Azospirillum brasilense: one gene and its partner. The protein of the gene in region 1 interacts with the protein of each later gene in a pairwise test. Links are inferred from orthologs where the notes say so. Each region holds a gene or a part of one and is shown on either strand. Other genes may lie near its edges.

Region 1 (12,091 bases):
CCGACGCCATCGCCCAGCTCCGCCCGGACACCCATACCGCCGCGCGGCCCTGAACCACCGCCCAAAAGAAAAGCCCCGCCTCCCGAACCGGGAAGCGGGGCTTTTCTTTGTCGAACCCGTCCTGTCGAACCGGCCCGGTCAGTAGAGACCGCCGGTCCCCACCGTCGCCGCGGAGGGCGGGGCCGCCGGAGCGCCCCAGCCGCCCGGCGGCTGCTGGACCGCCGGATCGCCGCCCGGCACCCCGCCGGTCCAGCCCCCGTCCGCGGCGTGAGCCGAGCCATCCAGCACCATCTGCGGCTGGTCGGGGTTCGGCTCGGTGCCGGGGATGAAGGCCTCCCAAATCGCCTTGCGCTCGCCCGGCTGGGCGAGGCGGCCGTTCTCCGGGTTGACGCGGACGAGGCGCAGGCCGCGCGGCACGCGGAACGGCGTCGCCGGCTGGTCCTTCAGCGCCACCTCCATCACGTCCTTGAACACCGGCACCGCCGCCGAGCCGCCGGTTTCGCGGGCACCCAGCGAGCGCGGCTGGTCGAAGCCGATGTAGGTGCCGACGACGAGGTCAGGCGAGAAGCCCATGAACCACGCGTCGTGGCTGTCGTTGGTCGTACCGGTCTTGCCGGCCAGCGGCTTGCCCAGCGACAGCAGCTTCGTCGCCGTGCCGCGCTGGACGACGCCCTCCAGCATGGAGACCATCTGGTAGACGGTGCGCGGGTCGTTCACCTGCTCCCGCGTGTCGGCGACGGCGGGAACGGTCAGCCCGTCGTTCCAGGCCACCTGGTTGCACGAGGCGCAGGGGCGCGTGTCGTGGCGGAAGACGGTCTTGCCGTTGCGGTCCTGCACCCGGTCGATGAAGGTCGGGCTGACCCGCTTGCCGCCGTTGGCCAGCATGGCGTAGGCGGTGGCAAGGCGCAGCACCGTCGTCTCGCCGGCACCGAGCGACATCGGCAGGTAGGGCTGGAGGTTGTCGGTGATGCCGAAATTCTCGGCCACCGCCTTCACCTTGTCCATACCGACGGCCTGGGCCAGACGGACAGTCATGACGTTCCGCGACTTTTCGATGCCGGCGCGCAGCGGCGTCGGACCGTAGAACTCGTGGCTGTAATTCTCCGGCCGCCAGATCGGCTGGCCGTGGCCGGGGTCGTATTCGAACGGCGCGTCCATCACCAGCGAGGACGGGGTGAAGCCTTGGTTCAGCGCCGTCAGATAGACGAAGGGCTTGAAGGAGGAGCCCGGCTGCCGCATCGCCTGGGTGGCGCGGTTGAAGGAGCTCATGTGCGGCGAGAAGCCGCCGACCATGGCGAGCACACGGCCGGTGTGCGGGTCGAGCGCGACCAGACCGCCCTGCACCGCCGGGACCTGCCGCAGCGCGTAGGTGCCCGCCGGCGGCTCCTTGCCCTTTTCGTCCTTGCCGGCGGCCTCGACCAGGATCAGGTCGCCCAGCTTGGCGACGTCGGAGGGGCGGCGGATTTCCGGGCCGAGCCGGTTGTCGTCGCGCTGCGCCCGCGCCCAGCGCAGTTCGGCCAGCGGCACGCGGCCGCGCGAGCCGTCCGGCAGGCCGATGTCGAGCGCCGCCGCCTCGTCGTCCTTCAGCACCACCGCCAGATGCCAGCCCTCGGAGCCGGAAGGCGGCGCCATGGAGGCGAGCTTCTTCGCCCAGTTGTCGAAATTCTCCATCTTGCCGACCGGCCCGCGGTAGCCGTGGCGGCGGTCGTACTGCACCAGCCCGGTGCGCAGCGCCTTCGTCGCCGCCTGCTGGAGCACCGGGTCCATCGAGGCGCGGACCGACAGGCCGCCCTCGTAGAGCGCCTGCTCGCCGTAGAGCTTCACCAGCTCGCGCCGGACCTCCTCGGCGAAATACTCCGACGTCACATACTCCTGCTCGTCGCGCTTGCGCACGACCAGGGGCTTGGACTGGGCGATTTTGGCCTCTTCCGGGGTGATGTGCCCGTCCTCGGCCATGCGCCCGATCACCCAGTTGCGCCGCGCGATGGCGGCGTCGCGCTGGCGTTCCGGGTGGTAGTTGCTGGGCGCCTTGGGCAGGGCCGCCAGATAGGCCGCCTCCTCGATGTCCAGCTCGTCCAGCGCCTTGTTGAAGTAGTTCAGCGCCGCCGCCGCCACGCCGTAGGAGCGGTACCCCAGGAAGATCTCGTTCAGGTACAGCTCAAGGATGCGGTCCTTGCTGAAGGCCCGCTCGATGCGGACCGCCAGGATCGCCTCCTTGATCTTGCGCGAGAAGGACACCTCGTTGGTCAGCAGCATGTTCTTGGCGACCTGCTGCGTGATCGTCGAGGCGCCCATCGGCCGGCGGTCGCGGCCGAGATTCTCCACGTTGGTCAGGATGGCACGGGCGATGCCGACGGGGTCGATGCCCTTGTGGTCGTAGAAGTTCTTGTCCTCGGCGGACAGGAAGGCGTTGGTCACGCGCTTCGGCATGGCGTCGATGGGGACGAACACGCGCTTTTCCGACGCGAACTCCGCCAACAGGCGTCCGTCGCCCGCATGGACGCGGGTGGTCACCGGCGGTTCGTAGTTGGCGAGCTTGGTGTAGTCCGGCAGTTCGTGATCGTAATGGTCCAGCATGTAGACCAGCCCCCCCGCCCCGGCCAGGGCGAGGATCACGACGGCCATCAGGGCGGACAGAATAAAGCGCATGACGGTTCCCAGACAGGCATGGCGGCGGCACCGCCGCCTTCATCCGGGACAGAGACCGGGAAGACGCGGAACCATCCGATGGGCGGCATCCTACACCGCGAGGGGCGGCAGTCCGACTCCCTCGCAGCCATGTCAGGAAAATGTGACGGCCACAAGGCGCATGCAAGAAAGTGGTGAGCGGGTAAAGCGTATGCCCGCCCGCCCCCGCCCGCATGGCTGGCGCCGGGCGGCGGTGCCCGGCGGGGCGCCTCTCAGCTCTTCTGCGCCCCGGTCAGCCATTTGAAATAGGCGTCGATGGTGCGGACCATGCCGCGGCCCAGCTTCTCGCGGTGGGCCGACTTGCTCAGCAGGCTGACGTCCTGGGGGCTCGACAGGTAGCCCATCTCGACCAGCGCGGACGGCATGTCCGGCGCGGTCAGCACGGCGAAGCCGGCCTGACGGTGCGGCTTGTTGGGGATCAGCTTGACCTCGCGGCCGAGATGCTCCAGCGCCATGTTGGCGAAGCGCTTGGAGTGGTTCATCGTGTCGCGCTGGGCGAGGTCGATGAGAATCGAGGCCACCAGATCGTTCTCGGAGGACAGGTCCATGCCGGCCAGCGCGTCGGCCCGGTTCTCCTTGGCGGCCAGCATCTCCGCCTCGCGGTCGGACGCCCGGTCGGACAGGGTGTAGATGGACAGGCCGCGCATGTTGGCGGAGCCGATGCTGTCGGCGTGCAGCGACAGGAACAGGTCGGCGTTGGCCTCCCGCGCGATGGCCACGCGGTCGCGCAGGCGGATGAACACATCCTTGTCGCGGGTCAGCCGCACCCGGTAGCGGCCGCTGCCCTCCAGCTGGCGCTTCAGCTCGCGCGCCATCGCCAGCGTGATGTCCTTCTCATAGACTCCGCCGACCCCGACCGCGCCGGGATCGACTCCGCCATGGCCGGGATCGACCACGACCATCGGCTTTTCCGGCACCGGCGCCGCCCGTGGCGGGACCGGCGGCGGCAGGGCCGCGGCGACCGGCACGATGGGGTCCCTCTTCGCCGGCGGGCGCGCCGCCTCGCGGCTCACCGACGCGGTGCTGGTGGTCGCGGCGACCGGGGCGGAGGCGGCGAATTGCGCCGGGGTGGTGCGGGCGATGTCGAGGACGAAGCGCGGCTTGAAGCCGTCGCGCGGCGGGATGAGGTAGGATTCGACCACCCGCGCCGGGCCGTCGGTCTCCACCACGAGGCGGGAGGCGCCGCCGTCGCGTCCTTCGAAGCGGTAGCGGGCGACCACGCCCTTGCCCGCCATCACCGTGTTGCCGCCCGGCCAGCTCACGTCCGGCAGATCGACCACGACGCGGTAGGGCGAGCCGTGCACCGACACGGTGAAGGGCACCGAGTCGGTGAGTTCCAGAACCAGCCGCGTCTTGTCGGGATGCAGGCCGAGCCGCGCGTTCAGGACGGACACCCGCTCCTGCACCGGCGGCGGAAAGGGCAGCGCCGCGGTGGTCTGGGCCTGCGCCGGAGCGCACGGCAGGGCGACCGCCCCCAGAAGGGCGCCCAGCGCAGCGACAATCGCGAGCAATCGGGGCATCCGTTCCATCAGAAACCACAAACCGGCAAAGCCAGCGGTCAGCTATAGCGCAGCGAAATCAAGGCGCTCAACGGTGGTTTCCGGGGCCGTGGCGGAATTGTCGGCGAGGGTGCCGTTCGTGCAACAGTGCCCTGCTTCGCCCCCATCCCGGCGGAATGCCGCCGAACCGGATGCGGTGGACCGCAACTTTCGCCGAATTCCACGTTGTGCATGGTTTCGTGCTTGTCTATGGTAGCTCTGCGACATACCGCGACCCACCAGCCCACTCTTCCGGGAGGTTTCTCTTTGGAGTGGCTGTGGGCGTCGCCCGCGGACCCCCACGGCCGAAATTTACATCATCGGGCGCGGTCCGGGGCGTGACGCTTCTGGGTTGCCGGTGGATTGGGACGAAACCTCGAAGCTGGTGCCGGCCGCAAGGCCGTTACCCGGAGGCCGAAGCCCGACCCGTCCTGGCTGCTTCGTCAGCGCCGTTCGACGGGTTAGGGGCCGGTTCCGCAGGCTTCGCTCACAACGATGACGCGCCCCGGCGGCTTGACCGTCGCGCGGGCGGCCTGGGGCGTCATGGGGATCTTGTATGGCCAAGCGCATGCTGGTGGACGCCACGCACCCGGAGGAAACCCGGGTTGCCGTGGTCAATGGGAACAGACTCGAAGACCTCGACTTCGAAATCGCCACCCGGAAGCAACTCAAGGGCAACATCTACCTTGCCAAGGTGACCCGGGTCGAGCCGTCGCTCCAGGCGGCCTTCGTGGAATATGGCGGGAACCGCCACGGCTTCCTCGCCTTCTCGGAAATCCACCCCGACTACTACCGCATCCCGATCGCCGACCGTGAGGCCCTGCTGGCCGAGGAGCGCCGGCTCGAGGAGCAGGCCGAGGCCCGCGCCGAGGCCGCCGCCGATGGCGCGGTGATGGCCGAGCCGATCCGCCCGGATGTGGTGGTCGAGGAAAATTCCCCGATGCCCGGCTCCTACGCCGAGACCGAGGGCGACGGGTTCGAAGGCGACATCCCGGCCTTCGCCACCGACGCCGGTTCGGACGGTGGTTCGGACGAGGCCGCGGACTCGGACGAGGCTCCGGAAGGCGCCGCTCCGGCCGAGAGCCCGGACGTCATCGGCGGGGACGAGGTCGAGGAGGCCCACCGCCGCCGCGCCCGCCCGCTGCGCAGCTACAAGATCCAGGAGGTCATCAAGCGCCGGCAGGTCATGCTGGTCCAGGTGACCAAGGAGGAGCGCGGCAACAAGGGTGCGGCGCTGACCACCTACCTGTCGCTGCCCGGCCGCTACTGCGTGCTGATGCCCAACACGGGCCGCGGCGGCGGGATTTCCCGCAAGATCACCAACCCGGCCGACCGCAAGCGCCTGAAGGAGATCCTGTCCGATCTCGACATTCCGGAAGGCATGGCGGTCATCCTGCGCACCGCGGGGCTGGAGCGCTCTAAGCAGGAAATCAAGCGCGACCTCGAATATCTGCTGCGCCTGTGGGACGACATCCGCGTCCAGACGCTGAAGTCCTCCGCGCCCTGCCTCATCTATGAGGAGGCGAACCTCATCAAGCGCTCGATCCGCGATCTCTACACCGATGACATCGACGAGATCTGGGTGGAGGGCAGCGCCGGCTTCAACACCGCGCGCGACTTCATGCGCATGATGATGCCGAGCCACACCAAGCGCGTCATGCAGTATCAGGACGACACGATCCCGCTGTTCCACCGCTATCAGGTGGAAACGCAGATCGACGCGATCCACAGCCCGGTCGTGCAGCTCCGCTCCGGCGGCTACATCGTCATCAACCCGACCGAGGCGCTGGTTTCCATCGACGTCAACTCGGGCAAGTCGACGCGAGAGCGCAACATCGAGGAAACGGCCTACAAGACCAACCTCGAAGCCGCCGACGAGGTGGCGCGCCAGCTCCGCCTGCGTGACCTTGCGGGCCTCATCGTGATCGATTTCATCGACATGGAGGAGCCCCGCAACAACGCCGCGGTGGAGCGCCGCCTGAAGGAGGCGATGAAGAACGACCGGGCGCGCATCCAGCTCGGCCGCATCTCCGCCTTCGGCCTGCTGGAACTGTCGCGCCAGCGCCTGCGCCCGTCCCTGCTGGAAACCAACTTCGAGCGCTGCCCGCACTGCTCCGGCACCGGCGTCATCCGCTCGGTGGAGTCCGCCTCGCTGCACGTGCTGCGCGCCATCGAGGAGGAGGGCATCCGCAAGCGGTCGTCGGAGATCACCGTCTTCGTGCCGACCCGCATCGCCCTCTACATCCTCAACCAGAAGCGCGGGGAGCTGACCAAGATCGAGGACCGCTACCGGTTCCGCGTCATGGTCCAGGCCGACGACACGCTGATCGCGCCGGACCTGCGGCTTGAGCGCGTGAAGGCCCGCACGCCGGAGGACGACGTGCCGCTGGTCAGCGCCGAGCGCGTCCTGGCCGAGACCGACCGCATCCTGGCCGCCGAGGCCGAGGAGGCCGAGGAAGAGGCGCCCGTCGTCGAGGCCGCCGAGGTCGCCGGGGCCGAGGTGGCGGAACGCGCCGACGCCGCCGGGGAGAGCGAGGGCGACCGCCGCCGCCGCCGCCGCCGCCGCCGTGGCCGCGGGCGTGACCGCGAGGATGGCCGCGCGCCGTTCGGCGAGTCCGCCGAAGTGTCCGACGAGGCGACCGAGGGCGACGAGGTCGAAGCGGAGGCTGCCGACGCCGACGACGAGACGGCGGTCGACGAGGAAGCCATCGAGCGCGCCCAGATCGACGCTCCGGAGTTCGTCATCAACGACGTCGATGTCGGCCCCGCCCACATCGAGGACGACGAGGATGAGGAGGCCGACCTGGCCGCGTCCGAGGCGGAAGACGGCGCCGACGCCTTCGAGACGAACGGCGACGGCGACGGCAACGGCGAGCGCAAGAAGCGCCGCCGCGGCAAGCGCGGTGGTCGCCGGCGGTCCCGCCAGCGCGAGGGCCTGGAGTCCGGCGAGGGTCTGCCCACCGACGGCACCGAGGGCGAGGCGGAAGCCGAGTCCTTCCCGACCGCCGTCGAGGCCGGCCGCGCCGTCAACCCGCCGGAACTGCCGGCGGACATGGAACCGGTCGAGTTCGACTGGGTCCTGACCAGCGCCGTGGCCGCCGAGGCTGCTCCGGAAACCGCCGCGGACACCGCCGCGGAGGGTCCCGCCGAGGAAGCCGCCCCGGTGGTCGAGGAGGCTCCGGCCCGCAAGCCGCGCCGTGGCCGCGCCAAGGCAATCGCCGCCGAGGCCGCCGAAGCGGTGACGGCCCAAGCGGTAACGGCGGAACCGGAAGCGGCCCCCGCCAAGCCGAAGCGCGCCGCGAAGGGCGCCGCCAAGGATGCCAAGGCCGCTGCGAAGGCCGCCGCTCCGGAGGAAACCGCTCCGCCGCCGGCCAAGCCGTCGCGCAGCCGCAAGGCGAAGACCGCAGCCGCCGAGGCCGCCCCTGCCCCTGCCCCGGCGCCGGTTGCGGCCCCGGTCGCCGAGGAGCCGAAGAAGCGCCCGGCGCGCAAGCGCAAGACCGCGGCGGACGCTCCCGCCGAGGCGGCGCCTGCTCCGGCCCCGGTTGCGGCTCCGGTCGCCGAGGAGCCGAAGAAGCGCCCGGCGCGCAAGCGCAAGACCGCGGCGGACGCTCCCGCCGAGGCGGCGCCCGCTCCGGCGGTCAGCGAGGCGCCGGCGGCCCCGGCCCCGTCCAATGAGCCGGCCAGCGCCGCTCCGGAGGCCAAGCCGCGCCGGGGTTGGTGGAGCCGCTAAGCGCGCTTCATCGCCGTAAAGACTGGAAAAGGCGCCTCGCGGCGCCTTTTCCTTTTCCTGAGAACCGCGAAGGGTCCCGACCATGAGCAAGGCCTTCACCCGGGAGAACGACTCCGCCCCCGACGACGACGAGGCCGACGATCCCAAACCCTTGCCCAAGGGCGTGAAGAACTACATGACGCCCGAAGGCTTCCAGCGCATGCAGGAGGAGTTGCGCTCGCTGCTGCGCGTCGAGCGTCCAAAGGTGGTCGAGGTGGTGTCCTGGGCCGCCGGCAACGGCGACCGTTCGGAAAACGGCGACTACATCTACGGCAAGAAGCGCCTGCGTGAGATTGACCGGCGCATCCGCTTCCTGACCAAGCGCCTGGAATCGGCGGAGGTGGTCGATCCCACGCTCCAGAAGAACCGCGACCGCGTGTACTTCGGCGCCACCGTCACCTACGCGCGGGAGGATGGGACGGAGAACACCATCACCATCGTCGGCGCCGACGAGGTGGACATGGACCGCGCCCATGTGAGCTGGATTTCACCCATCGCCCGCGCCTTGCTGAAGGCGCAGGAGGGCGACGTGGTGGACCTGCGCACCCCCGCCGGGCTGGAGCAGATCGAGGTCGTCGCCATCCGCTATCCGGGCGACGAAGCATAAAGAAGACTGGGGCTACAGAAGCCCCAGCTCCTCCAGTTCGGCGCGCAGGCCGGCGGCGCCGGAGAAACGGTGCGCCGTCATGCCGAGGACGCGGGCGGCCTCGACGTTGGCCGGGCTGTCGTCAATGAAGACGCAATCCGCCGCCGCCAAGCGGTAGCGGTCGAGCAGGAGCTGGAAGATCGCCGGGTCCGGCTTCACCAGCCTTTCATCGCCGGACACGATGATCCCGTCGAAGACGTTCAGGAAATCGAAGCGCCTGCGGGTCAACGCGAGCTTCTCCGACGAGAAGTTGGTGATGGAGTAGAGCGGCGTCCCGCGCTGCTTCAGCTCCATCAGGATCTCCGGCGTCCCGGCCATCGGGCCGGGGACCATCTCCTCCCACCGCTCGTGATAGGCGCGGATCAGCTCGCGGCAGTCGGGAAACTCGGCGGCCAGCGTGGCGACCGCCTCGTCCCACGGGCGGCCGCGGTCCTGCTCCAGGTTCCAGGCGGGGGTGCAGACGGTGTCGAGGAAGTCCTCCATCAGGTCCTCGTACCCGTCGAACAGCTCGCGGTAGAGATGCCGCGGGTCCCATTCGATGAGCACCTGCCCGATGTCGAAGACGACGGTGGTCGGCTTGGTCATCGTCAATTCCCGTCCCGGCCTCAGCCCTTGCGGGCCGCGGCGACGAGGTCCTTCATCTGGTCCAGCTTGATCGCGCCGGGGACCAGCTCGTCGCCGATGATGAAGGCCGGGGTGCCGCGGATGCCCAGCTCCTCGGCCAGCGCCTGGTTGGCGGCGATGACCTTCAGCACCTCGGGGCTGTTCATGTCCTTCTTCAGCTTGTCGGTGTCCAGCCCGACCGACTTGGCCAGCCGCTGGATCACGTCGTCGTCGAGCTGGCCGCGGTGGGCCATCAGGGCATTGTGGAATTCCAGATACTTGCCCTGCCCGCGCGACGCCAGGGCCGCCTTGGCCGCGGTCAGCGAGGCCGGGCTGAGGATCGGGAACTCCTTGAAGACGAAGCGCAGCTTGCCGTCGTCCTTGATCAGCCGCTCGGTGTCGGCCTGCACGGCCTTGCAATAGCCGCACTGGTAGTCGAAGAACTCGACCACCGTCACGTCGCCCTTGGGGTTGCCGGCGACCGGATCGGCGGGGTTCTGGAACAGCGCCGCCTTGTTCTCGGCCAGCGCCGTCTTGGCCTTCTGCTCCTCGGCCATCTTCTGGCGCTTCTGGAGCGAGTCCACGGCCTCCAGGATGATTTCCGGGTTCTTCAGGATGTAGTCGCGCACGACCTCCTCGACGGCCTTGCGCTGGGCGTCGTCCATCGGGCTCTGCGCCTGGAGGGCGGGGGCCAGCAGCCCCGTCGGAAGGGCCAGCGCGGCGGCGAGCGCCAGGGCGGCGGGGCGGAAGCGGGTCATGTCGAACTCTCTCGTGGGGAGCCAAAACGGCGCGAATCGGGGCGATACTGTGGACCGGGACGGCGGGGTCAGGCAAGACGGCTGTGCGCCGCCCAAAGGGAGGAGGCTCAGGCTCACTTGCCGCCCGCCTGCCCGCGGATGTCCTGGGCGCGCAGCCAGCCGGGAGAACCGGCGGGCAGCAGCTTCTCCGCCCGCTCCGCCTGGAAGCGGGCCATCGGCTTGTCACCGCGGGCGAAGGCCTCCTCGGCGGTGGCGTAGGCGACCATGCCGGCGTTGCCCTTCATGCTCCAGGCCTGGGCCATCAGCCGCCACAGGAAGGCGGACTGGGCCTGCGTCTTGGACGCCACCTGAAGGTTGCGCAACGCCTCGTCGGCCAGCCGGCTGTCGTTCTGCTCCATCAGCGAATGGGCCAGCGAGACGCGGATGCTGCCGGCGTCCGGCTCCAGCTCGATCGCCTTGCGGTAAGGGGCGGCGGCGTCCACCGCCCGCCCGTTCTGCAGCATCAAGTCACCCTTCATCTCGTAGAGGAAGGCGTTCTTCGGCTCCTGGGCGATCAGCCCGTCGACCAGCGGCAGCGCCTGCCGGACCTCGCCGCGCCGGAAATAGGCGTAGGCCCGGCCGTAGCGCGCCACGAAGGACGGGTCGTTCGCCTTGTAACGGCGCAACGCCCCGTTGGGGTCGAGATAGGCGTAGAGCTTGGCCTGGATGCGGTGGAACTCCTCGTTCCATTGCGCCGGAACCGGCTTCCTGCCGGCGCGCGAGCGCTCCACGAAATTGCGCACCGTCTCGATGCGCTCGCGGGTCAGCGGGTGGGTGCGGCGGTAGCCGGCGTCGCGGTCCACCAGCAGCGGATCGTCGGCGGCGCCCAGCTTCTCCAGGAAGGTGACCAGCCCCTCCGCCGAGATGCCGGACTGCTCCATGTAGGACAGGCCGGCCTGATCGGCCGAGGATTCCTGGCTGCGCGAGAAGGACAGGAAGTTGCGCTCCGCCAGATGCTGGCCCAGCATGACGCCCGCCGCTCCGGCCCCGGCGTTGCCCGCGGCGATGCCGCCGACGATGCCGATGCCCATGCCGATCAGCGAGGACAGGAAGGCGTTTTCCATCGCCTCCGACCCACGGACCAGATGGCCGCCAGCGATGTGGCCGGTCTCGTGGGCGATGACGCCGATCAGCTGCCCGGCGTCCTCCAGCCCCAGCAGCAGGCCGGTGTGCAGGAAGATGTTCTGGCCGCCGGCGACGAAGGCGTTCATCGTGTTGTCGTTGACCAGGACGATGTTCACGGCGTCCGGATCGATGCCGGCGGCCTGGAAGATTGGCCGCGCCATGTCGCGGATGATATGTTCCGTCTCGGCGTCGCTCAGGAATTGCATCTCCTGGCGCCGCTGCGCGCCCGCGGGCGGCGACCACGACAGAACCATCACGGCAACCATGGCGATGACCGAAACCAGCCTGCTGGGCTTGCGCACCGTTACTTCCTCCGCACACCGGGGCACCGGGCAGCCGGTCAAGATGCCGGTCCGGGCGCCCCATTCCACCCGCCGAATCTGGCAAGGGTTGGGCGCGATTGCCATAGCCGCATCGCTGGTGGGCGGCTGCGTCAACACGAAATACCGCACCGGCGCCCCGTCCCAGAGCTTCGTCGCGGCCGACGAGCCGCGCGCGGCGGAGATCGGGCGCGACATCATCGCCCAGGGCGGCAAGGCCGGCGACGCCGCCACCGCCATGGCGATGGCGATGGCCGTCACCCTGCCCTCGCGCGTCGGGATGACCGGCGGCGGCGTCTGCGTGGTGTTCGACGCCGCGAAGAAGGAAACCCGCACGCTCGACTTCCTCCCCCGGCCCGCCGGTGCCGGCGGGGCCGCCCTGCCCGGCTTCCTGCGCGGCGTCTACGCGCTGCAGGCCTCCACAGGGGCGATGCGCTGGGAGCAGGCTGTGGTGCCGGCGGAGCAGCTCGCCCGCTCCACCCCGGTCAGCCGGGCGCTGGCCCGCGACCTCGCCAACTCCGCGTCCCGTCTGTCCGCCGATCCGGAGGCCCGCCGCGTCTTCCTGCCGACCGGCGCGCCGCTGGCCGAGGGCGCGCCGCTGAGCC
Region 2 (11,257 bases), 460 kb from region 1 along the record:
TGTGGACGTCGATCTCCTGGCCCTTCATGTGGGCGGCGACCGGCGCCTCGTCGTAGCCCGGAACCTCCATGCCCTCGGCGCAGATCAGCGTGCCGCCGATGGTGATCTTGATGAGGTCGCGGTCGGCCCGCTCGCCGGCCCGCCCGATGGCGGCGACGATGCGGCCCCAGTTGGCGTCCTCGCCGGCCAGCGCGGTCTTGACCAGCGGGGAGTTGGCGACGGTGAGCGCGATGCGCTTGGCGGCCACGTCGTTCTCGGCGCCGACCAGCGTGATCGAGACGAACTTGGTCGCCCCCTCGCCGTCGCGCACGATCTGCAGCGCGAGGTCGAGCATCACCTCCTCCAGCGCCTTGCGGAAATCGGTGAGCTCCGGCGCCCGGGCGTCGGTCACCGGGGCGTTGCCGGCCTTGCCGGTGGCGAACAACAGCAGCGTGTCGCTGGTCGAGGTGTCGCCGTCCACGGTGATGGCGTTGAAGCTGCGCTCGGTGAACTCCGACAGCATGGACTGCAGCGCCGGGGCGGCGATGGCCGCGTCGGTGAAGAGGAAGCCCAGCATGGTCGCCATGTCCGGGGCGATCATGCCGGAGCCCTTGGCGAAGCCGCTGATCGTCACCGTCGTCCCGCCGATGGCGACCTGACGGGTCGAGCCCTTGGCGAAGGTGTCGGTGGTCATGATGGCCCGCGCCCCGGCCTCCAGCGCCGCCGAATCGTTCTTCAGCGCCGGCACCATGCCCGGCAGGACCTTGGCGATGGCGTCGGCGGCCAGCGGGATGCCGATCACGCCGGTGGAGGCGACGTAGACCTCGTCGGTGGCGCAGCCGGCGATCCTGGCGGCGGCCTCGACGGTCGCCTGGACGGTGGCGTCGCCGGCCTTGCCGGTGAAGGCGTTGGCGTTGCCGGCGTTGACCACGACCGCGCGGGCCGAGCCGCGGGGCAGGCTGTCGCGGCACCAGATCACCGGGGCGGAGCAGGTCAGCGACTTGGTCAGCACCCCGGCCACCGTCGTGCCCTCGTCAAGCACGGCCAGCATCAGGTCGTCGCGGCCCTTGTATCGGATGCCGCTGTTGGCGGTGGCGATGCGCACGCCCGCCACGGGCGGGAGCGTCGGGAAGCCGGCGGGTGCCAAGGGGGAGACGGTCGTGGCCATGGGGACGGGCTCGTGGGGCTGGTGGAGCGGGGGGTGTTGGACGGTGATTGGGATGCAAGGCGCTTGCCCCCTCCCTAACCCTCCCCCGCTTCGCAGGGGAGGGGATTGTCTCCCTCTCCCGCGCAGCGGGGGAGGGAAGGGGCCCGCGGCGTCAGCCGTGGGAAGGGTGGGGGCAACCGGTGCCGGAGCTTTAGTTCTTCTTCGGCTCTTCGGCCTTCGGGGCCGGCGCGGCCTCTTCCTTCGGCATCGGCGAGCCGTCGAGCTGGAAGGTCTCGACCTTGGCGACCTTGCGCAGGTCGTCGACGACGTTGGTCACGATGTCCTTGCTGAGCTGCTGCTCGAGCTGCGGCTTCACCTCGTCCAGGGACGGCTGCGGCTGGGTGCGCTTGTCCTCGACCTTGATGATGTGCCAGCCGAACTGCGTCTTCACCGGCTCCTTGCTCACCTCGCCCTTCTTCATGGCGAAGGCGGCGTCGGCGAAGGGCTCGACCATCGTGTCCTTGGTGAAGTAGCCGAGATCGCCGCCCTGTTCGGCGGCCACCGGGTCCTTGGACTTCTCCTTGGCCAGCTTGGCGAAGTCGCCGCCCTTCTTGAGCTGGGCGATGATCGCCTTGGCCTCATCCTCCTTCTCGACGAGGATGTGGGCGGCCTTGACCTCTTCCTGGGCCGGGTTCTGCTTCAGGAAGGCCTGATAGGCCTCGTCCAGCTTGGCCGGGGTGATGCGCGACTGCACTTCCTTCTGGATGTAGGCGCGCTGCACCGCGCGCTCCTCGGCGCGCTTGATCTCGTCCTTGACCTCCGGCGTGCCGGCGAGGTTGGCCTTGTAGCCGGCCTCGGCCACCAGCTTCGAGTTCACGAGCTGCTCGATCACCGCCGGGTAGATCATCTCCAGCGGCATCTGCTGCACCTGCGGCGGGAGCTGGGCGACCATGCGCTGGACGTCGGAGCGGTGGACCGCCTCGCCGTTGACGCGCGCCACCACCGGATCGGCGTCCGCCGGGGCGGGAGCGGCCTGAGCGGCGGGGGCGGGCGTGGCCGCGGGAGCCGGAGTCGGCGCCGGAGTCTGGGCGTGTGCGGCCAGCGCGAGGCCGCAGGCGGCCATCGACAGCAGGGCGGCGCGGAACACTCGATTCACCATGGAGTCTTTTCCTTCCGGCGGATGTGTCTTGTCACGGTCAATGGCATGACAGAACGTCTTATGATTGGCGGCGGCTGTACGGACGATCCGGCCCCGCGCCCGAATCCGCGGGGGATTAAGCATGGGTTCGCAGCGCGGGGCAAGCGGTCGTGATGCGTGGCCATGACGCCCTGCTTCGACCGTGTTCAAGGCGATATGGCGGCGGAACGGTGGTGCTTCCAGGGCGTGCCACACGCCGATCCACACCCCCGGCAGGGCCGACACCCCCGCGATGCCCCCTCAAAGGGCCGGGCAAAGGGGCGGGTCTCGTTGACAGAAACTTGCTTCGGGCCTATGTGAGACCGGTCAAAAAGCCGGCTTCACGACGTTCCACCCCCGAGGTTTTCATGTTCGGTGCTCTCGCCCGCAAGATTTTCGGCACCGCCAACACGCGCACCGTCAAGGCGCTGCAAAAATCCGTCCAGCAGATCAACGCGCTGGAGCCCGAGTTGGCGGCGCTCTCCGACGACGCGCTGCGCGCCCGCACCGATTGGCTGCGCGGCCGGCTGTCGCAGGGCGAGACGCTCGACGCCATCCTGCCCGACGCCTTCGCCACCGTGCGCGAGGCGGGCAAGCGCGTGCTGGGGCAGCGGCACTACGACGTGCAGCTCATGGGCGGCATGGTCCTGCACCAGGGCAAGATCACCGAGATGCGCACCGGCGAGGGCAAGACGCTGGTCGCCACGCTGGCCGTCTATCTGAACGCGCTGGAGGGCAAGGGCGTCCACGTCGTCACCGTGAACGACTATCTGGCCTCGCGCGACAGCGCCTGGATGGGCCGCATCTACGGCTTCCTCGGCCTGACCACCGGCTGCATCGTGCACGGGCTGGACGACGAGGAGCGCCGCGCCGCCTACGCCGCCGACATCACCTACGGCACGAACAACGAATTCGGCTTCGACTATCTGCGCGACAACATGAAGTTCCGGCTGGAGGACATGGTCCAGCGGCCCTTCAACTTCGCCATCGTGGACGAGGTCGACTCGATCCTGATCGACGAGGCGCGCACCCCGCTGATCATCTCCGGCCCGTCCACCGACTCGTCGGAAATGTATGTGCAGGTCGACCGCCTGATCCCGCAGCTGACGCGGGACGACTACGAGTTGGACGAGAAGAACCGCACGGTCAGCCTGTCCGAGGCCGGGCAGGAGCATATGGAGCAGCTTCTGGCCGAGGCCGGGCTGCTGAAGGCGGGCGGGCTGTACGACATCCAGAACGTGGCGCTGGTCCACCATTCCCAGCAGGCGTTGCGCGCCTACACGCTGTTCCAGCGCGACAAGGACTACATCGTCAAGGACGACAAGGTCATCATCATCGACGAGTTCACCGGCCGCATGATGGAGGGCCGCCGCTATTCGGAGGGCCTGCATCAGGCGCTGGAGGCCAAGGAGAAGGTGACGATCCAGCGCGAGAACCAGACGCTCGCCTCCATCACCTTCCAGAACTATTTCCGCATCTACCCGAAGCTGGCCGGCATGACCGGCACGGCGATGACCGAGGCGGCGGAGTTCGCGGAGATCTACGGCCTTGAGGTCGTTGACATGCCGACCAACGTGCCGGTCCAGCGCAAGGACATGGACGACGAGGTCTACCGCAAGGCGTCGGAGAAATACGACGCGATCATCGACCTGATCGAGGACGCCCGCAAGCGCCAGCAGCCGGTGCTGGTCGGCACCACCTCCATCGAGAAGTCGGAGCTGATCGCCGAGCTGCTGAAGAAGCGCAGCATTCCGCACAACGTGCTGAACGCCCGCCACCACGAGCAGGAAGCCTACATCGTCGCGCAGGCGGGCCGTCCGGGCGCCGTCACGGTCGCCACCAACATGGCCGGCCGCGGCACCGACATCCAGCTCGGCGGCAACGTCGAGATGCGCATCCAGATGGAGCTGGCCAACCTGCCGGACGGGCCGGAGCGCGACGCCAAGATCAAGCAGATCGAGGCCGAGGTGGCCGAGGCGCGCGAGCTGGTCAAGCAGGCCGGCGGTCTCTACGTCGTCGGCACGGAGCGGCACGAGAGCCGCCGCATCGACAACCAGCTGCGCGGCCGTTCGGGCCGCCAGGGCGATCCGGGCGCCTCCAAGTTCTTCCTGTCGCTGGACGACGACCTGATGCGCATCTTCGGGTCGGAGCGCATGGACGGCATGCTCCAGCGCCTGGGCCTGAAGGAGGGGGAGGCGATCATCCACCCCTGGATCAACAAGGCGCTGGAGAAGGCCCAGACCAAGGTCGAGGCCCACCATTTCGAGGTCCGCAAGAACCTGCTCAAGTTCGACAACGTCATGAACGACCAGCGCAAGGTCGTCTATGAGCAGCGTCGCGAGATCATGGACACCGAGGACATCGCCGAGACCGTCCTGGAGATGCGCCATCAGGTCGTTTCCAACATGGTCAACAAGGCGATCCCGCCGAACTCCTACTCCGAGGCCTGGGACATCGCCGGCCTGCACGAGGAGGTGAACCGCCTCCTGGGCATGGACCTGCCGGTGGCCGACTGGGCCAAGGAAGAGGGCATCGCCGAGCCGGAGATCGAGGAGCGCGTCCGCGAGGCCGCCGACCGCAAATACGCGGAGAAGGTGGAGACTTATGGCGCCGACACGATGCGCCATGTGGAGAAGAGCCTGCTGCTGCAGATCCTCGACCAGGAATGGAAGGATCACCTGCTCCAGCTCGATCATCTCCGTCAGGGCATTTCCCTGCGCGCCTATGCCCAGAAGGACCCGCTGAACGAGTACAAGCGGGAAGCCTTCGAGCTGTTCGAGACCATGCTGTCGACCCTGCGTGAGCAGGTGACCGCCGTGCTGATGCATGTCGAGATCCGCATCGCCCCGCAGCCGGAAGAGCTGTACGCCCGTCCGCCGCAGGAGATGCACGAGGGCCGCGACGACCCGGCGCTGGCGATGGCCGAAGCGGGAGCCGGGGCCGCCCAGGGCTACCCGCCGGCCGATGCGCCGCTGCCCGCCGGGATGGTCCGTCGCGAGGCCGCCGCCTCGGTGGTGCCGGGGGCCGACCCCAACGCCTGGGCGAACACGCCGCGCAACGCGCCCTGCCCCTGCGGCTCGGGCCAGAAGTACAAGCACTGCCACGGCAAGGTCGGCTAAGCGCCGCCGCGAAGAACGCCGCCGGGGACATTCCGGAGGGGGATGTTCCGGACGGGGCCGGGCCGCAAGGTCCGGCCCCTTTCCTTTTTGCGGCCCTGGAAACTTCGGCTGGGCTGTGGCGTTCTTCCCATCAAAAGCGGGAGCGCAGCCATGTTGCAGGAATTCAAGACCTTCATCAGCCGCGGCAACGTCGTGGAACTGGCCGTCGGCATCATCATCGGCGCGGCCTTCACCGGCATCGTCAATTCGCTGGTCAGGGACATGCTGATGCCGCCCATCGGCTGGATCATGGGCGGGATCGACTTCTCCAACTACTTCCTCAACCTGTCCGGCGGCCATTACGAGAGCCTCGCCGCGGCGGAGGCGGCGGGGGCGGCGACCATCAACTACGGCCGCTTCATCAACGCGCTCATCAACTTCTTCATCGTGGCGGGCGCGCTGTTCCTCATCGTGCGGCAGGTCAACCGCCTGCATTTCCTCCAGGATTCCAAGCCGAAGGCGCCGCCCCGCCAGGAGGTTTTGCTGGAGGAGATCCGGGATGCGCTGCGCGCACGGCAGGCACCCGCCCCGGGGGACACGACTCGACCGGGGGCGTGAAAGAATCTTCTTGGATTGTGCAGCGCAACCCATTATGTAAGGCGTCTTGATCGCTGGAGGCTCGCGCGTCTCTTGAGCGAGACGCGCTTTGATATTGCGGGACGGCCTTCCTTGGGACCCGGTCGCCCGTTGCTTCGGACAGACGCCTCTCCCTCTTCCGACCTCCTCCCGGCGAAAACGCCGGCGTTCCACCGCTCACCATCCTGGTGCGGCGGCCGTGCGCCGTCTTGGTCCTGAGGAAAGGTTACCCTACTTGTCGTCCATTGAAATGACCGCCGCCGACGCCCTCGTTGTCGAGACCGCCGTCGCCGAGACTTCTGTCGTCGAGACCGCCGTCACCGAGGTTGCCGCCGCCGACGCGACCGTGACTGACACCGTTACCCCGAACGCCTTCGCCGGGCTGGGCGTCCACCCGCTCGTCGTGAAGGCGCTGGAAGCGTTCGAATACAACACCCCGACCCCGGTCCAGGCCGAGGCGATTCCGCCGGCCCTGGAAGGCCGCGACATTCTGGCGACTGCCGAGACGGGCACGGGTAAGACCGCCGCCTTCATGCTGCCGGCGCTGACCCGCACCATCGACCTGCCGCGCCTCGGCGTGGCCGCTCCGCGCGTGCTGGTTCTCGCCCCGACCCGCGAGCTGGCCAAGCAGGTCACCGACGCCGCCCGCAAGTACGCCAAGTTCATGAAGTACAACATCGTGGACGTCGTCGGCGGCATGCCCTACCGCGACCAGTTGCGCCTGCTGTCGCGCGCCGTGGACGTGATGGTCGCCACGCCGGGCCGCCTGCTCGACCATGTGTCGCGCAACCGCATCGACCTCAGCGCCGTCGAGGTGCTGATCCTGGACGAGGCGGACCGCATGCTGGACATGGGCTTCCTGGACGATGTGGAAACCATCGCCAAGTGCTGCCCGGACAACCGCCAGACGCTGCTGTTCACCGCCACGCTGGACCGCCGCATGGCCCAGCTCGCCGGCAACCTGCTGCGCAACCCGGTGCGCGTCGCCGTGGAAAGCGCCACCACCGCGGTGAACGTCGAGCAGCGCCTGCACCATGCCGATGACATGGACCACAAGCGCCGCCTGCTGAAGCATTTCGCGGACCTGCCCGAGGTCGGCAAGGCGATCATCTTCGCCGCCACCAAGCGCGACGCCGATGCGCTGGCCGAGGAACTGAGCGACGCCGGCCACGCCGCCGCCGCCCTGCACGGCGACATGGACCAGTTCAAGCGCAACCGCACGCTCCAGCGCCTGCGCACCGGCCAGGTCCGCCTGCTGGTGGCGACCGACGTGGCGGCGCGCGGCATCGACGTGCGCGACATCACCCACGTCATCAACTTCGACCTGCCGCGCTCGGCGGAGGACTATGTCCACCGCATCGGCCGCACGGGCCGTGCGGGCGCCTCGGGCGTGGCGGTTTCCTTCGCCGCCCGCGCCGACCGCGACGCCCTGTTCCGGATCGAGCGCTACACCGGCACCCGTCTCGACATCCATGTCGTTCCGGGTCTGGAGCCGCAGCGTCCGTTCCAGACCGGCGGCGGTGGCCGTCCGGCGGGTCGTCCGGGTGGCCGTCCGGGTGGCGGCAACGGCGGCGGTTACAACAAGAAGCCGTGGGTGCGCAACGCCAACGGCGGTGCCGAGGGCGGCAAGCCGAACGGCGCCCCGGGTGGCCGTCCGCAGGGCCGTCCGATGAACCGCAACGAGCATGGCCGCAGCGACCATGCCCGCAACGAGCACGGCGGCCACGCCCGCCGCGACTCCCAGGGCGGCAAGCCGGCGCACCGGGCGTCCAAGTGGTAACAGCGGTTCGCCGCTGACGTGAAAAAGGCGCGGTCCTTCGGGGCCGCGCCTTTTTTCTTGGTCGGGTCGAAGTGTGGCGGGCAAGACTTCACACGGATTTCACGGATCGACGCACGGGTTTCACGAATTTTTTTGAATAATAAATATTGGAAATCTGTTTCTCTTGCGCGAATCACCAGTGGTGGCGGTAAGCGGATAAACAAAAATCCGTGTAATCCGTGTAATCCGTGTAATCCGTGTAATCCGTGAAATCGTCCGTGTAATCCGTGTGAAGTCTTGTCCCCCACACCCGCGCTTTACAGGCCCGCGATCCCCCACAGCAGCAGCGCCACCAGCAAAGCCAGGATCAACCCGGCCACGGCGTAGACCGCCAGCGCCCGCCCGATGTCGGCGGCGGTGGCGCGGGCGCGGCCCTCGCCGATCCACGGCTCGGTGATGACCACGCCGCCGTCGCGGTGCGGCCCGCCCAGCGCCAGACCCAGCGCGCCGGCCATGGCGGCGGTCGGCCAGCCCATGTTGAGGGAGGCCGCCTTAGCGCCGTCCCGCATCATTGTGCGGAAGGCGCCGCCGGCCTTCGCCCCGGCGAAGGGCGCGGCCAGCGCCAGGAGAAGCGCGGCCAGCCGCGCCGGGATGGCGTTCAGCGCGTCGTCCAGCCGCGCCGCGGTCTGGCCGAAACGCTCGTGCCGCACGCCGGCGTGGCCCAGCGCGGTGTCGGCGCCGTCCACCACCGCCCAGACCAGCAGGCCGGGCACGCCCAGCAGGGCGTAGCCGAAGACCGGCGCCACCAGCTTGCGGGCGAAGCCCTTGGCGGCGGCCTCGATGGCGGCGCGGGCGATGCCGTGCTCGTCCAGGCTGAAGGCGTGACGGCGGGTGAGGGGGGCGACGGCCTCCCGCGCCGGGGCGACGCCGCCCTTGTCCAGGGCGCGGCGCACCGCCCGCACCCGCGCCCAGGCGCTGCGCCCGCGCAGGGCGGCGAGGATCACCGCAAGCTCCAGCAGCCAGCCGCGGCTCTGCGCGCCGATCCGCTCGACGATCAGCCCGACGGCGACGGCGGCCAGCACGAGCGCCAGCACGACCAGCGCACCGCGCAGCAGGCGGGCGGTCTTGCCGCGCTCCACCCGGTTCAGCCGCCGGTCGGCCCAGGCGCAGACGCGTTGCGCCAGCGCCGCCGGGTCGGGCAGGACGCGCCCGATCCAGTCGCCGGCGGCGGCGTCGATGGCCAGGGCCAGCAGCAGCAGGAACAGCGGCCCCGGACCGTTCAGGGGGGCGGCGCCGAGGACGGAGGTGAGCAGGGCGTCGCCCATCGCGGCCTCAGCGCGCTCCGGCCTGACGCAGCAGGTTCGCCACGCGGGCATTGCGGCTGTCCTGCGCCCAGCTCAGCGTCGTGCGGCCCGTGAAATCGGTGCGGTCGGCCTGTGCCCCGGCCTTCAGCAGCCGCTCCACCAGATCGACGCGGCCGAAGCGCGCCGCGGTCATCAGCGGGGTGATGCCCTGGCGGTTGTCCTGGTCGACCTTGGCGCCCTTGGTCAGCAGAAGGTCCACCGCCTCCGGCGTGTCGGCCTCCACCGCGTAATGCAGCGGGGTGTTGCCGGCCTTGTCGGCGCGGTTGGGGTTGGCCCCGCCGTCCAGCAGCAGCCGCACCAGCTCGGGATGGCCGTTGCCGATGGCCAGCAGCAGGACGGGACGCCCGCTGGCGTCGACCTGATTCGGGTTCTCGCCCTTCAGCAGCAGCAGCCGCAGCGCGCTGGCGTCGTTGGACGTCACCGCCTTGACCATGGAGGGGCCTTCCAGAAGGTTGATCTGGGCCAGGGCCGGCGCGGCGATGGGGGCGGTCAGGCCGAGGGCCAGCAGGCTGAGCATCAGCAACCGTTTCATGGCGCGTCCTTTTGTGCGATCCGTGTGTGATCCGTCTTTCGGCTGGGGATACTATCCAGTTTGGCCCGGTTTGGCGACGGAGACCCGCTGCAATGGAGCCGCCCATGGTCCGCAACCCGCTCGCCCGCCACATCGCCCTGTTCCTGGCGGTGAAGGCCGCGCTGATCGCGCTGGGCCTGTGGTGGTTCCTCGGCACCATGCCGGAGCCGCGCGGCGTGGTGACCCCGCCCGCCGCCGCGGGAACGCCCTGACGCCGCCCGGTGTCCCGGCGGGAACCTCCGCTCCGCGCCCATGGTTGAAGCTCAACCGGGAAGCGCAACAGGGGAAGACCGCCATGACCTTCGAGAACGATGTGAACGCGAACCGCTCCGGCAGCCATCTGCGCGGCGCCGTGCGCGAGGCCGTGGGCATCTTCGCCAGCCGCGACGCCCTGCAGAAGGTCGTCGACGAGCTGACCCTGGCCGGCTTCCAGCGCCATGAGCTGAGCGTGCTCGCCAACGATGAGACCATCCGCGACCATCTCGGCCATGTGCCGCAGCGGGCGGAGGACCTCGCCCACGACCCCGACGCGCCGCGCCAGTCCTACGTCTCGCCGGAGGATGTCGGCAGCGTGAAGGGCGTGGCGGTCGGGTTCCCCGCCTATGTCGGGGCGATTTTGGCGACCGGGGCCGTCCTGGCGACCGGCGGCACGGCCCTGGCCGCGGCGGCCGCGGCGGCGGCGGCGGGGGTGGGCGGCGGCGCCATGGGCTCGGTCATGTCGAACTGGCTGACCGACAAGCGCAACGAGCCGATGCTCCAGCACCTCGACAAGGGCGGCATCCTGCTGTGGGTCAATCTGGCCGACGCCGGGCGCGAGCAGCAGGCGCTGGAGATCATGAACCGCCACGCCGCCCAGCCTGTGGAGGTGCACGAGGTGCCGCAGTCCGGTTCCGAGGGGTGAGCGGGGCGGCGTCCGGAGCCTGTTGACTCAGGTCATGGCCTTCGCGGCGGGCTTCCCCTATACACGGGCGGTCTTCCAACCGGAGGTCCGCCTTGGACGCCCACTCGGCCCTGACGCTTCTCGACGCCGGCCTCAACCAGTGCGCCGTCGTGATCGACCGCGACGGCGGGCTGCTGGTCGCGCTGCTGACCGCGGGGCTGGTCGGGGGATCGACCCATTGCGCGGGCATGTGCGGACCCTTCGTGCTGGCCCAGGTCACCGCCCGGCTGGAGCAGGTCCCGGCCTCGCGCATGAGCGAGTTCCACCGGCTGGCCGGGGCGGCGGTGCTGCCCTACCATCTGGGGCGCGGCACCACCTACACGCTGATCGGCGCGGCGGCGGCGGCGGTCGCCGGCCATGTCGGGGCGCTGCCGGGTTTGAAATGGCTGTCGGTGGCGCTTCTGGCCTTCGCGGCGCTGTTCTTCCTCGGCTATGCGGTGAAGGGGCTGACCGCCTGGGTGCCGAAGCTCGACGGCGCGGTGCAGCGCTGGTGGGGCGACCGGGTGTCCCGGCTGGCCCGCCCCCTGTTCGGCAACCCCACGGGCTGGCGCGGCTACGGGCTGGGGCTGGCGCTCGGCTTCATTCC

The links.
Region 2: the proteins of AMK58_RS10735 (region 1) and AMK58_RS12870 interact in binary tests that used the Escherichia coli proteins (3 or more experiments, as listed by UniProt). The link is inferred for Azospirillum brasilense from one-to-one orthologs.

What each region holds. Positions count from the first base shown.
Region 1 is NZ_CP012914.1:2,309,400-2,321,490, forward strand. Bases 4,461-8,156 are described here. They hold AMK58_RS10735 (Rne/Rng family ribonuclease), read left to right. Parts: upstream 4,461-4,782; coding sequence 4,783-7,956; downstream 7,957-8,156. Other genes in these bases: greB (transcription elongation factor GreB), read left to right, coding at 8,039-8,156. Outside these bases: AMK58_RS10720 (SGNH/GDSL hydrolase family protein), read left to right, coding at 1-53; AMK58_RS10725 (penicillin-binding protein 1A), read right to left, coding at 139-2,649; AMK58_RS10730 (N-acetylmuramoyl-L-alanine amidase), read right to left, coding at 2,901-4,199; more of greB, read left to right, coding at 8,157-8,602; AMK58_RS10745 (HAD family hydrolase), read right to left, coding at 8,615-9,226; AMK58_RS10750 (DsbA family protein), read right to left, coding at 9,247-10,002; AMK58_RS10755 (M48 family metalloprotease), read right to left, coding at 10,116-11,468; AMK58_RS10760 (gamma-glutamyltransferase), read left to right, coding at 11,437-12,091. UniProt on the Escherichia coli protein: Endoribonuclease that plays a central role in RNA processing and decay. Required for the maturation of 5S and 16S rRNAs and the majority of tRNAs. Also involved in the degradation of most mRNAs.
Region 2 is NZ_CP012914.1:2,768,426-2,779,682, reverse strand. The notes cover bases 5,683-8,544. They hold AMK58_RS12870 (DEAD/DEAH box helicase), read left to right. Parts: upstream 5,683-6,272; coding sequence 6,273-7,817; downstream 7,818-8,544. Other genes in these bases: AMK58_RS12865 (cobalamin biosynthesis protein), read right to left, coding at 8,114-8,544; mscL (large conductance mechanosensitive channel protein MscL), read left to right, coding at 5,683-6,019. Also shown: bifunctional glutamate N-acetyltransferase/amino-acid acetyltransferase ArgJ, read right to left, coding at 1-1,147; AMK58_RS12885 (peptidylprolyl isomerase), read right to left, coding at 1,338-2,285; preprotein translocase subunit SecA, read left to right, coding at 2,672-5,422; more of mscL, read left to right, coding at 5,573-5,682; more of AMK58_RS12865, read right to left, coding at 8,545-9,121; AMK58_RS12860 (ankyrin repeat domain-containing protein), read right to left, coding at 9,129-9,692; AMK58_RS30870 (hypothetical protein), read left to right, coding at 9,797-9,943; AMK58_RS12855 (hypothetical protein), read left to right, coding at 10,027-10,632; AMK58_RS12850 (sulfite exporter TauE/SafE family protein), read left to right, coding at 10,725-11,257. UniProt on the Escherichia coli protein: DEAD-box RNA helicase involved in the assembly of the 50S ribosomal subunit at low temperature. Exhibits RNA-stimulated ATP hydrolysis and RNA unwinding activity. Acts before DeaD.